DNA from 4 places in the Ligilactobacillus agilis genome. Region 3 is predicted to be linked to each of the others. Evidence: predicted binding sites of a transcription regulator. Region 3 holds the regulator's gene; each other region holds the start of a gene.
What was found. Region 3 encodes Rex, which represses fermentation and respiration genes when NADH is low (regulators of the CRP and FNR family bind a similar motif). Its sites were predicted from a motif close to TTGTGAANTANTTCACAA; they were not measured.
Positions count from the first base shown of each region.

Region 1: a site for Rex is predicted at 1,319-1,336, ahead of adhE (bifunctional acetaldehyde-CoA/alcohol dehydrogenase). Genes of this name have one in related genera too.
Region 2: a site for Rex is predicted at 1,650-1,667, ahead of pdhA (pyruvate dehydrogenase (acetyl-transferring) E1 component subunit alpha). Genes of this name have one in related genera too.
Region 4: a site for Rex is predicted at 1,273-1,290, ahead of N4597_RS00085 (TrmB family transcriptional regulator). Genes of this name have one in related genera too.

Region 1 covers NZ_CP104397.1:35,167-38,625, forward strand. The annotation lists gene N4597_RS00160 (GntR family transcriptional regulator) at 46-759, opposite strand; gene adhE (bifunctional acetaldehyde-CoA/alcohol dehydrogenase) at 1,370-3,459, shown strand, end outside.
Region 2 covers NZ_CP104397.1:178,317-181,775, forward strand. The annotation lists gene N4597_RS00760 (DHA2 family efflux MFS transporter permease subunit) at 1-1,156, shown strand, start outside; gene pdhA (pyruvate dehydrogenase (acetyl-transferring) E1 component subunit alpha) at 1,800-2,894, shown strand; gene N4597_RS00770 (alpha-ketoacid dehydrogenase subunit beta) at 2,896-3,459, shown strand, end outside.
Region 3 covers NZ_CP104397.1:1,714,342-1,717,800, forward strand. The annotation lists gene groL (chaperonin GroEL) at 1-19, opposite strand, end outside; gene groES (co-chaperone GroES) at 58-342, opposite strand; gene N4597_RS08645 (CPBP family intramembrane glutamic endopeptidase) at 546-1,181, shown strand; gene N4597_RS08650 (redox-sensing transcriptional repressor Rex) at 1,223-1,867, opposite strand; gene N4597_RS08655 (ABC-F family ATP-binding cassette domain-containing protein) at 2,101-3,459, shown strand, end outside.
Region 4 covers NZ_CP104397.1:19,570-23,028, reverse strand. The annotation lists gene N4597_RS00090 (sulfite exporter TauE/SafE family protein) at 1-373, opposite strand, end outside; gene N4597_RS00085 (TrmB family transcriptional regulator) at 398-1,201, opposite strand; gene N4597_RS00080 (fructose-1,6-bisphosphatase) at 1,373-3,307, opposite strand.

The DNA of each region.
Region 1 (3,459 bases), 480 kb from region 3:
AAAAAGACCAGCTCAGAAGTAAATTACTTCCGGGCTGGTTTTTAATTAGTTAAGGTAGTTACTTACGTGGTAGTAAAGGGTTAAGTCGCTTTGAAGGTAGAGCGTCTTGGAGTAGTTAAACGGCTGCTCGTTTTTAAGGTAGTTAACCTCTGTTAGGTGTAAGGCCGGGGTGGCTACTTCTAGGCCGGTTAAGTCGGCTTCCGCTTTAGTTAGGCGGGCTAGCTTAATGAATTCATCCCCATTTTTAATTTCCACCCCGTAGGTTTTAGTGATGAAATTAAAGATGGATTCACGACAGACTTCTTCGGTCAAGTAAGGCACAACACTTTTGAGGTAGTAAGCATCTTCCAGGCTGACAACTTCCTTGCTATTTGAACGCAGACGTTTAACGTGGTAAATATCTGTTGCAAGTGGGCATTGCAAGCGCGTGGCAATTTCTTGGTCGGCGGGAATTACTTCCAGGCTCAGAACCTTAGAAGAGATGGGGTCGGCCTTTTCCAAGTCATAGAGGCCTTTTTTAGACCCACCGTTAACGATTAATTCCCCTGGTTGAGCACTAGTGTTAACGAAGTAGCCGCTCCCTTGGATCGAACGCACCATGCCTTGGTTATAAAGGAGGTTTAAAGCGTTTCTGATGGTGTTACGACTAACTTGGTAGTGGTTAATCAGTTCTTGTTCACTCGGCAGTTTATCTGTATAAACTTGGTCGTCGATTTTTTGCGCAATGTTCTTAGCAACTAATTTGTATTTTAATGTCATATTGATCCCTTCTCTTTGATTCTTTCTAACTAATCATTTTTATGCTAATAACTTTATTATACAGGTTAAGCTGGAAAAAGGTAAGGCGGCTTAGGTGGGAAAAATAAGGGATATTTAAGGGGATGATAGTTAAAAATCTCACAATTTCAGTGGGAAATTAAGCGTCCCTGTGGGAACAAATCCCTTTAAAATAAGGAAGTCAAAGGTTTGACCAAAATATTTAAATATAATAAAAATCACTTTATGTAATCTTTTTTAAGGATATTCCACGGATTTGAGCGTAATTTGTCTGAAAAAAGATTTGAAAACAAAAAAATAAAAATTTTTTTGCAGGAATTTTTAAATTTGAAAACCATAAAAAATTTAAATTAAAAACTAAATTGAGTATTTGGGAAATGTTATTAGATAAACTTTTGTAACGAAAACGCTTAAGTTTTATGAAAGAAAACCATTCCAAAAAAATTAAGTTTTCCTCAACGTAACAAGCGTGATAAGTCACAAACTACAATTATTTTTAAAAAATTACCGTTGAAAAGCAATTCTTTTTGCGTTATATTGTTAGTGAAGAAATTCACATTATGCTTTTTAAATTATTGGAGGTATTTGATATATGGCTGCAAAAGAAAAGAAAGTTCCTACAGCTGAAGAAAAGGCTGCTGAAATGGAAAAGGCACGTGCCTACACAGATAGTTTAGTTCAAAAAGCATTGAAGGCGGAAGCAGAATTCGCAACCTTCACTCAAGAACAAGTAGATAAGATTGTGGCTGCTGCTGCGTTAGCCGGTTCAGAAGCTGCTTTAATGTTAGCACACGAAGCCGTTGATGAAACAGGTCGTGGGGTTGTTGAAGATAAGGATACTAAGAACCGCTTTGCGACAGAAAATGTTTACCACGCTATCAAGAATGATAAAACAGTTGGAATTATTGAAGAAGATAAAACCAAAGGTGAAGTTAAGATTGCCGCTCCACTAGGGGTGTTAGCAGGGATTGTTCCTACGACTAACCCAACTTCAACCGCAATGTTTAAGTCAATCATTACTTTGAAGACTAGAAATGCGATTGTCTTTGCTTTCCACCCACAAGCTCAAAAATGTTCTGCACACGCTGCTAAGATTGTTTACGATGCAGCCGTAGCAGCTGGGGCTCCTAAGGACATCATCCAATGGATTGAAACCCCATCATTGGCCAATACCACCGCATTAATTCAAAACCCTAAGATTGCTTCTATCTTAGCAACTGGGGGTCCTGGGATGGTTAACGCCGCCCTCAAATCAGGGAACCCATCACTCGGGGTTGGTGCTGGTAACGGGGCTATCTACGTTGACCACACAGCTCACCTTGACCGGGCGGTAGAAGATTTACTTCTTTCCAAGCGGTTTGATAACGGGATGATTTGTGCAACTGAAAACTCGGCCGTTGTTGAAGCTCCAATCTATGACGAATGGTTAAAGAAGATGCAAGAAAAGGGTGCTTACTTAGTACCTAAGAAGGACTACCAAAAGATTGCGGACTTTGTCTTCAACGACCGCCACGGGGTTAACGGTCCAGTTGCCGGGATGCCAGCTAAGTGGATTGCAGAACATGCCGGGGTAGACCTTCCAGCCGGTAAGGATGTCATGCTCTTTGAACTTGATGAAAAGAACATTGGCGAAAAACTTTCCTCTGAAAAATTATCTCCATTATTGTCAGTTTATAAGGCTAAGGACCGTGAAAATGGGGTTCAAATCGTAGCCAAGTTACTTGACTACCAAGGGGCCGGCCACAACGCCGCTATCCAAATTGGTTCTCAAGCAGACCCATTCGTAACAGAATTTGGTGACAGAACTAAGGCTGCCCGGATCTTGGTTAACCAACCAGACTCCATCGGTGGTATTGGTGATGTTTACACAGACGCATTACGTGCAAGTTTAACTCTTGGAACAGGATCATGGGGGAAGAATTCATTGTCACACAACTTATCAACTGCAGACCTCTTGAACGTCAAAACTGTTGCAAAACGGCGTAACCGTCCACAATGGGTCCGCCTACCAGAAAAGATTTACTATGAAAAGAATGCTATCTCTTACTTACAAGATGAATATGAAGACATCAACCGTGCCTTCATCGTAGCCGACCCAGGAATGGTTCAATTCGGCTTTGTTGATAAGGTATACGCTCAACTTGAAGTAAGAAATAACGAAGTTAAGACTGCTATTTACGGGACAGTTCGTCCTGACCCAACCTTAGGCCAAACAATCGAAATTGCTAAGCAAATGGCTCAATTTAAGCCAGATACAGTTATTGCTATCGGTGGTGGGTCAGCCCTTGATGCAGCTAAGATTGCACGCTACATCTACGAATACTCACTAGACCAAGAACCAGGCTTCTTGGAAAGCTACGAAGCAGTAAGTGAACTCTTTACCCGCTTACAACAAAAGTACTTGGATATCCGGAAGAGAATTGTTAAGTTCCACCACTCAACTAACACGAAGCTCTTCGCAATCCCAACTACTTCAGGGACAGGTTCAGAAGTAACTCCATTTGCGGTTATCACTGACGACCATACTCACGTAAAATACCCACTTGCTGACTACGAATTGACACCACAAGTTGCAATCGTTGACCCAGAATTTGTTATGACTGTGCCTAAGAGAACCGTTGCACTTTCAGGGTTAGACTCATTGTCACACGCTTTAGAATCATACGTATCCGTAATGGCTTC
Region 2 (3,459 bases), 630 kb from region 3:
CTTAGTCGGAGCAGTGATTTCCGCAACCGCCAGTGGTTTTGGCCAGTTACTCTTAGGGCGGATGATTCAAGGGATTGGGACCGGGTTAATCTTACCATTAATGTTTACGGTGGCAATGCAAATTTTCCCACCCCAAAAATTAGGGGCCGCCATGGGGGTTAGTGCCCTGGTGATCATGTTTGCCCCTGCAATTGGCCCAACCCTAACGGGGCTATTACTGGCTAAGTTATCCTGGAATTGGATTTTCTGGTCATTTGCAATTATTCTTGCAATCGCATTGGCATTTGCAATCTTTGGTTTGAAAAACGTTGCAGAAATTACCAAGCCTAAGGTTGATTTCTTATCCTTGGTAGAATCTGTAATTGGCTTTGGTGCCTTGGTTATGGGAGTGAGCTTTGCCAGTGAATTAGGGTGGAGTTCGCCTGTTGTGTTAGGCCTTCTAATCGTCGGAATCGTGGTCTTATTCCTTTATTCTAAGCGGCAATTAAACCTAGCTAGCCCGATTTTAAACATCAAGATTTTTGCTAAGCCAGCCTTCAGGGTTGGGGCGGTTTTAGTCATGTTGGACTTTGCTATTATCTTATCCGCAATGTACCTCTTGCCACAATATATCCAAAGTGGCTTGGCTTTACCAGTAGCCTTGACAGGGATGATTATGCTTCCCGGGGGGATTATTAATGCGGTGGTGTCTGCTTTGGCAGGCCGGCTTTATGATAGCCACGGTGCTAAAATGCCAGCACGGATCGGCTTTGCGATTGCGCTAGTTGGGGCCATTATGCTAGCCTTGGTAAAGCCAACTAGTTCGGTCGCATACGTAATCTGCGCTCACATCATTATGATGATTGGTTGTCCGTTGGCAATGTCTCCTGCACAAACTCACGCCCTAAATGCCTTAGAGGGGTTGGAATCTGCAGATGGAAGTACGATTATGAACACCATGCAACAAATTGTTGGGGCGATTGCTACTGCCTTAGCAACCAGTTTCTTAATGTTAGGTCAAAGTTTATATAACGGCGCTAACAAGCAAGCAGCCTTTACAAACGGGGTGCACTTTGGTATTTACTTTACCATTGTCTTAGCAGTGGTGGGCTTATGCTTAGCCTTTAAGTTAAAGGATCCTGCTAAGAGTAAGGATGTAGACTTAAACAGCAAATAGTTAAAGAATTAACCAAAAATAAGATAGATAGGAAGATTAATTTAAGTAAAATAACGGCTTGAGTCAGCTAGACCCAAACCGTTACTACTTAGGTTAATCTTTTTTTGACCGTTTTTTTAAAAGGGCTAAAATTCCGAGCGTAATAGTTGTAAAAATCCCGGTGAAAGCGATAAAATCAAAGAAAAGACAGATGAAAAATAAGGTGGTACTAGCTAGAACTTTGAGTACGTAAAAAGTAAGGCTTAAAAAGATAAAGCCGCATAGCCAGCTAGCAATTCCTAAGGCAATTAAAAACCGTTTGAATTTTTGCAAGTCGTTCACCTCCAAAGACAGTTTATAAGCAGTATTATAAACCGTCTTGGGGTAACTGGCTAGGTTAACGGTGGCCAATAGTTTGTGCACTGGCTAAGTGATAAAACTCACATTAAGGGATTTTTTTAAATGAAAAGCTAAAAGTAAGCGCTAAAATTTAGGTTTTGTTCAACCTTTATGATAGTTCAAAAATTTACAATGTTTACAAGCTTATGTGAACGGGTTATTATTTCTAATGTAAGCGGTATATAAACGGTATTCTAAATAGTTTTGGAATAAGTAAGCGACACTATTTCTGAATAGGAATATTGTTAAACAAGGAGGAATCATAATGACTAAGGGTATTGATTTAAAAGACTATTTTGCAACGCCTGAAACCAAAACGGTTAAGGTTTTAGATGGGAGTGGCCAAGTTGTCAATGAGGACTTTTTCCCAGATTTGAGTGACGACCAATTAGTAGAACTATTTAAGCAAATGGTTTGGTCCCGGATTTTAAATGAACGCTCTACTAAGCTAAATCGGCAAGGACGGTTGGGCTTCTTTGCACCAACAGCCGGGGAAGAAGCGAGTCAAATTGGCTCAAACTTTGCAATGGAAAAAGAAGACTTTCTATTACCAGCCTATCGTGATGTACCGCAATTAGTGCAACATGGCTTACCACTTTACAAGGCCTTCTTATGGTCACGGGGCCACGTTGAAGGGAATGAATATCCAGCAGATTTACAAGCTTTGCCACCACAAATCATCATCGGGGCTCAATATGTTCAAGCTGCTGGGGTAGCCTTAGGTTTACAAAAGAAGGGCTCTAAGAATGTGGCTTACACTTACACCGGTGATGGTGGTACTTCCCAAGGTGACTTCTATGAAGGAATTAACTTTGCCGGCGCCTTCAAATCACCAGCTGTCTTCATTGTTCAAAATAACGGGTACGCTATTTCTGTTCCCCGGGCAACCCAAACGGCGGCGCCAACCTTATCACAAAAGGCAGTTGCAGCTGGAATTCCAGGCGTGCAAGTTGACGGGATGGATGCTTTAGCGGTTTACGCTGTGACTAAGGCTGCCCGCGAATGGGCGGCTGCCGGCAATGGGCCTGTCTTGATTGAAACATTGACCTATCGGTTTGGACCACATACTTTATCCGGGGATGATCCAAAACGTTACCGGACCTCAGAAGAAGAAAGTGAATGGCAAGAAAAGGACCCATTGATTCGGATGAGAACCTTCCTTGATAAGAAGGGCCTTTGGAGCCAAGAACAAGAAGAAGCTTGGACTAAGGAAGTAAATGAACAAATTGATGAAGCGATGGCTAAGACTGAAGCTGCACCAGTGCAAAAGGTTAGTGACTTCTTGAAGAATACATTTGTGGAAACACCAGCCGTAATCCAAGAACAAATTGACGTATACGCAGCTAAGGAGGGCAAGTAAGATGGCTAAAACAACAATGATTAAGGCGATTACCCAAGCCTTGGACCAAGAAATTAAACGTGATGATAAAGTGCTAGTATTCGGTGAAGACGTCGGTAGAAACGGGGGGGTTTTCCGGGCAACTGACGGCTTGCAAGATGCTAATGGTAAAGACCGGGTCTTTGATACCCCGCTAGCAGAATCAGGCATCGGTGGATTGGCAACTGGGTTAGCCCTCCAAGGCTTCCGGCCCGTACCTGAAATCCAATTCTTTGGCTTTGTCTTTGAAGTAATGGATGAAATTGCTGGGCAAATCTCACGGATTGGACACAGGATGGGTGGCACGAGAAAGATGCCAATCACAATTAGGGCTCCATTCGGTGGAGGGGTTCACACACCAGAATTGCACTCCGATAGTTTAGAAGGGTTAATGGCGCAAACACCAGGCTTGAAGGTAGTTGTTCCAAGTGGTCCTTATGATGCCAAGGGCTTACTTTTATCAGCTATTCGTTCAGACGACCCAGTAGTCTTCTTAGAACACATGAAGCTATACCGGTCCGTTAAAGAAGAAGTACCTGACGAAGAA
Region 3 (3,459 bases):
ACTTAATTTCCTTTGCCATTAAATATTCACCTCATATAGTAGTAAATTTAATAAAAACTAGTCAACGATTGCAACTAAGTCGTTTTCACGAACAACTAAGTAAGTTGCATCTTCATATTTAACTTCTGTTCCAGCGTACTTGTCGAATAAGACAAGGTCACCTTCCTTAACACTTGGAGCAACTTTTTGACCATTGTCTAAAACGCGACCTTCACCAACAGCGATAACCTTAGCTGTTTGAGGTTTTTCTTTTGCATTAGCGGCTAAAATAATGCCCCCAACTTTTTGTTCTTCTTCTTTTTGAACTTCTAAAATTACTCGATCTCCTAATGGTTTAAGCACGTTAAATCCCTCCATGTCTTTTTTTAGCACTCGTTAACTTTGAGTGCTAACTGATTACAACTATTACTATACTCACTTTAATTTAAAATTGCAAGACTTTTTTATCACTCTCGCCTGGCGAGTGCTAATTTTTTTAACCACGGCTTAACTGTGTTATAATTGACGCTGTTGAAATTTTACTTACAAGCAGAAAGGTTTTTTCAATGGCAAATTCTAAAAACGCGTTGGCATTAGTGCTTACTTATTTTCTAACACTTAACTTTGCCAACCTAGCTAGCTACTGGTGGGCAAAAAGTCCTTATATTTATCTGTTCCTAACAATTATTAACCTCTTAGGTGCGGGACTTATGCTGGGGCTTAACCACCGCTACCCTTATCACAATCAGTTTGAAAGACGACCAGCTCCCTGGTCTGTGAGTTTACTCTACCTCGGCTTAGGACTGTTAGGCTTATTTATTAGTCAAAAATTGGCTTTAGGGTTCGAGAGTTACGTTCTCCACCTTCCAAGCGCTTCTGCCAACACCCAATCTTTGCTAACCATTACGAAATCCTATCCGTACTACGCCTTAACTTTGATACTAGCCGCTCCACTTATGGAAGAACTCGTCTTTAGGAAGGTACTCTTTGGAACCGTTAGCGACTTTACAAATAAACTCTACCCCTTATTAGGATCAACTTTTCTCTTTGTGTTAGCCCATAACGATGGTCACTTCTTAGTCTATGCTTTTATGGGCCTAATCCTTAGTGGGGTCTACTATAAGACGGGAAGAATCAGTATTAGCGTGGGGTGTCACCTGGGAATGAACTTACTAATCTTGCTACTTAGCCAAACAATATAAAAAAGAGGGATTTTCACCATAATGTGAAAATCCCTAAGTTATTAGTCTTCATCCTTAGTGCCAAAGTGATCTAAAAAGTAAACCAAAGTTTGGAGTTCGTTGGTCAAATCAACGTTTTGGACCCGGACTGTATCTGGAACAGAAATTCTAAGAGGGGTAAAGTTCAAGATACCTTTTACCCCAGTTTCCATAATTTCATCAGTTACATCTTGCGCAACAGATGCAGGTACAGTCAAAATAACAATTTCAATCTGTTGTACCGTTAACTGTTCTTTCATATCAGACATTGGGTAGATGGGCACCCCACTTTGAATGGTACCCGTTATCTCGTCATTAACATCAAAGGCAGCACTGATTCGGACGTTATTACTCTTATGGAAGTTAAAGTTTAATAAAGCATGGCCAAGATTTCCGACTCCAATCAAGGCAACGTTAGTCAACTTATCTTGGTTAAGAATCTTTTTGAAGAACTTAATCAATGCTTCAACTTCGTAACCATACCCTCTCTTACCTAGGGCACCAAAATAAGAAAAGTCACGCCGAATGGTTGCCGAATCTACTTTAACAGCTTCAGCTAATTCCGTAGAGGATACCCTTTTTTTACCAGAATCTGCTAGAATGTTAAGGTAACGATAATAAATGGGGAGCCGCTTAGCTGTTGCATTAGGAATATTTTCAGTAGCCATTTTATTTCTCCTTTCACATAGTTCACGAATTAATTCTACCATAACCGCGACTATAAGGGAACAAAAAAGCGTTTACTTTTTCACAATCTTTTTTAAATTCAGTCGGTAAAATCCCAGCTTATCAAGCACTACATCTAAGATTTTCGCTTAAAAAGAAAGATTGTACATATTAATTCACAAACATTATTACTATTTAACACAAGCTAAAAACTACACAAGCAGGTGATATTTTCATGATTTTACTTCAAGCACAAGCCGTCGCCCGTCACTTTGGGGCAGACGTCTTGTTTTCAAACGTTAGCCTCGATATTCAAGATAATTCTCGGATTGGCTTAGTCGGCAAAAACGGAGCCGGTAAGTCTACTTTAATTTCAATGCTACTCGGTGACTCCGAACCAGATGAAGGCCAAATTGTCCGTAAAAAAGGCCTAACTATTGGCTACCTTGCCCAAACTACTGGCCTTGATTCCGATAAAACTGTTTTCGAGGAAATGAAGTCCGTCTTTGCTTACCTCCAAGAAATGGAAGTTAAGCTCCACCAACTAGAAGAACAAATTGCTACTAGCATAGACCATCAAAGCGCCGCTTACGAACAACTAACTAAGCAATACGATCAATTACTCCATGACTTTAACGCTCAAAATGGTTACGGCTATGAAAATGAAATAAAAGCGGTCCTCCATGGTTTCCACTTCGACGAAGATATGTATGACCACGCCATCACAGACCTTTCCGGGGGACAAAAAACCCGCCTAGCCTTAGCTAAATTACTCTTAGAAAAACGCGACCTCTTGATTCTAGACGAACCTACTAACCACTTAGACATTGAGACTTTAACCTGGTTAGAAAATTACATTCAAGGCTACCAAGGCGCACTCTTAATCGTTTCTCACGACCGTTATTTCTTAGATAAAATCGTCACCGAAATCTACGAGATTACGCATGGTCACTCTAATTACTATAAGGGGAACTATTCTTATTATATTAAGGAAAAAGCCGCCCGCTTAGCTCAGGAATGGAAGAGTTACGAAAAACAACAAGCAGAAATCAATAAATTGGAAGATTTCGTTAACCGTAACTTAGTCCGAGCTTCCACCACTAAACGGGCTCAAAGCCGGCGTAAACAACTAGAAAAAATGGACCGGTTAGAACGACCTGAAGGCTATGAAAAGGGCCCCCACTTTAGCTTTGAAGGCGAAAAAGAGAGTGGCAATGTCGTTTTAACCGTATCTGACGCCGCAATCGGCTATAATCAGACAACCATTGCAGCCCCCATTAATATCGATTTACGCAAACACAAGGTTATGGCTATCGTTGGCCCCAATGGAATTGGTAAGTCCACCCTCTTAAAGAGTATCCTAGGTAAAATTCCCTTTATCAAGGGTTCAGCCGAACTAGGAACTAACGTTACGGTAGGCTACTACGACCAGGAACAACAAAACCTTGACTTCAAAAAGACCGTACTTAATGAAATTTGGGACGAACACCCAACTATGCCAGAACGTGACGTCCGCTCGATTCTAGGTAGTTTCCTCTTCGTTGGTGATGATGTTAAAAAAATCGTCGGTAGCCTTTCTGGTGGTGAAAAAGCC
Region 4 (3,459 bases), 470 kb from region 3:
CAAAGTATGGCCCGACATAAGCGCCGATAACTTGGCAGACGATACAAACCAATAGGGTGGTTACCCCAACTGAAATACTGTTAATGTAGGCCAAAGCCATTACAAAGACAGGAATTACACACTGAGTGTTAAGTGTTCCTGGTAATTTCTTCATTGAGACCCACTTAGCTTTCGGATAGAGTGCCGTAGAAATCGCAAAGTCGGAAATTCCAAAGGTCGACAAGAAATAAATAATTACTTGCGCAATTGGTGTCCAAATTGTGCTTGCTGGTTCTGACATCACTTCATCCTTGTGCTTGATTAAATCCTTAACTAAGGTATAGATAAATAACAAGTTAATAATTACGATTGCAGTTAATAAAATCGTTAACATAAGGCTTTTCCCCCTCGATGTTTATCAATCAAAATAAATGTTGCGAACATCTGCTAAATCAGCCCCAAAGACCTCCCTAGCCTCTTTATCTAATTTATTCAGTGTTCTTAGATTATAAGCATCATGCAAAACATATTCTTGGGCCATAAAGACCATCGAGCTATTTTGCGTCCACAGTAAGTCACTACCTGCTTCCTCACTAATGCGCCCCGAAACAACGGCTTGACTATCCGCTACCACGCTAAGCCAACGACCGTGATAATCGGCCTTTTTAGCTGCTTCAAAGTAGTGTTTATAATAGCGCCTAAAGGGCAATGAGTAGCGATGGTGCTGACTGAAAAGAATGACCACAAAATCATGCAGTCTACTTTCAGCTCGCTCTAAAGCTTTAATTAACGGCGGGGTTAAATCCTCGGTGTATATCTGAACGTACAGACTTTTTTGCGCAGTCTGAATCTCATACAAGGCCCGCTCCATGGCTTGCTCATAGCTTGCTAACTGCCAAACCGGAGCCTTATCAACCTTGGTGTCTAGCTGGGTTAAGTTTTCCCTTACGTCTTGAATATGCTTTTGCCGATCCAAATCCAACTTAGCCACTAACTCCTTTAAGGTTAAACTCCGATAAACGATGGGTTCTTCCTTCGATTGGAAAATTAGGCCCTTTTCGACTAGACTAGATAAAAGGGGATAAATTTTTGAGCGCGCAATCCCCGAATCCTTACTAATCTTATAGCCCGTCTTGCCATCTTCCTTATAAATCGTTAAAAAAACCCGGGCTTCATTGGGACTGAGCCCAATTTTTTCTAAAGCTGTAAGTGCTTCTTCCAAAATCACACCTTCTTTTAGTAGTTCCTTACGGTAACTACTATATAGCTTTGAAAACGATTTGTCTAGTGAAAAAGTGATTTTTTTCACATTAAAAATAACCTAAGTTAGTGGTTCACAAATGATAATTCCCGTCTAACTTAGGTTATTTAACTTTTATTTCACAATCTTTTTTTACTGTAACATTGTCTTGAGTAAAGCAATATTTTCCTGCAACTGCCGGCCAATATCCGTATCCGCCACTAACTTCCGTTTTAGCTCATGGTTGACCACCCGGGTGGTGGAAATAATGTCTTGCCCACTCTTTAAGGTTTCCTCCTTGGAAGTAAAGGGATGGTGGGCAACTAACTGTAGGCCGTATGAGTTATACAATAAGGTGTAACCACCAAAGCCTGTCGTGGGCTGATAAGCCTTAGAATACCCCCCATCAATCACAATCATGCGGCCGTTGGCTAAGATGGCCTCGTGGCCCCGCTTAACCGGAGTGTGGCCGTTAATAACGTGGCCACTAACGTCTAGGCCAAATTCACTTAAGAGCTTCTTAACGAACTCCTCTTGCTTTCTCAATTTGAAATAAGGGTTACGGACTTCTTCGTGACTGGCCTTATCCTTGATAAAGTAGCGGGCAAAGGTCGTCATCTGTTGTTTGCCAAACAAAGGTGAAATCGGCCCCTGCCACAAGTACCAAATTAGATCCTGCGCCGTTTGGTCACCTTCAGGGTGATTATAGGCATAACGGACCTGGTCATCAAAGAAATCCAGTAAGGCCCGGCCCACATAAGCTTTGCCTTGGTAGTTAAAGGCTAAAAAGTTACCGGCTTCATCTACCGGTAAGCAGCCGTGAACCAAGAGGTTACCATTGTAAGTTAAGTACATGCTGCCCTTATTAACTAAAAAGTCTAGGTGTTTTCTTAGGGCCTTGGAATTCACAAAGGATTGCCGTAACCCTAAAATAATCTGTTCTTCTTCTGGGGTTAATTGGTAGGGGTGCTTAGGATCAATCGTATCAAAACAAGTATTTTCTAGCTGATAGGTCCGCTTGTTTAACTTAATCGTTTGAGCCTGGTAGTCGATTTTAGACAGGAGGGCGGTTTGTTCCATCTTAAAATCTGGTTGGCGCGCGATTACTTGCCCCTCTAATTTAAATTGCATAATCGCCAGGGCTTGTTGGAGCTGCGTTAACTGTAACTGCTCCCCGCGAAAGCTAAATGAGTCGCCCTTGACTAAGTTAGGCAAAAAAGCAGGGTTTAGGCCATAGGTTTCCTCGGCAAACTTCGATAGGTGCCGCAAGCTAATACCGTAAGCGTCTTCGACCGTCGCCAAGTTATTATAGCGTGCACAAATCCGTAAGAGGTTTAGCATGCACAGCTCAGAGCCACTGGCAGCCCCGATCCAAAGCATGTCGTGGTTGCCCCACTGGATATCGACGGAATGGTAATTCATTAAGGTTTCCATAATTAAATCGGGATGCTCACCCCGGTCATAAATGTCGCCAATAACATGTAGGTGGTCTACCACCAACCTTTGGATTGTGTAGCAACTTTCTTTAATGAACTCCTTAACCACCCCCATCTTAACCAGGTTTTTCAAGAGTTGGTTGAAGTAGTTGCGCTTATCTTCTTGGGCTTGATCGGTGTAAAGCAACTCTTCGGTTATGTAAACAAAATTAGGGTCCAGGGCCTTTCTAACCTTAGACCGAGTATACTTGCTAGCAACCATCTTCAACAGCTCTAGCAGGCGGATAATTGTATCTAAATACCATTGTTCTAGGTCCACTTGGCTTAACTTTTGTTCCTGCAAGTGTAACTTATCTTCGGGATAATAAATCAGTAAGGCAAAGTCTTGCAAACTCTTTTGAGTCAAGCGACTACCGAAGGTCTCCTTGATTTTTTGATAGACGTTGCCTGACCCGTTACGCAAAATATGGTCAAAGGCCGAATATTCTCCGTGTAAATCCGAAACAAAGTGCTCAGTTGCCTTAGGCAGGTGTAAAATTGCCTCTAGGTTCATTATTTCAGTAACAACCGCTTCCCTAGTCGGAAATTTTTCAGCCAGCAAGCGGCGGGTATAGGTCATATAATCGCTTTGCTTTAAACTTGTTTGTGACATTTTAAAGCCCCCTAGTAATTAAAAGAATGTTTTTATTATATTCCTTACTATCGTTATTTTCAAACTTTATTTTTAAGTATTTACGTAAAAGGTAATAAAAAAAGACTCGGAATCCGCAAATTCCAAGTCTCACTATGTAATAATACGAACCC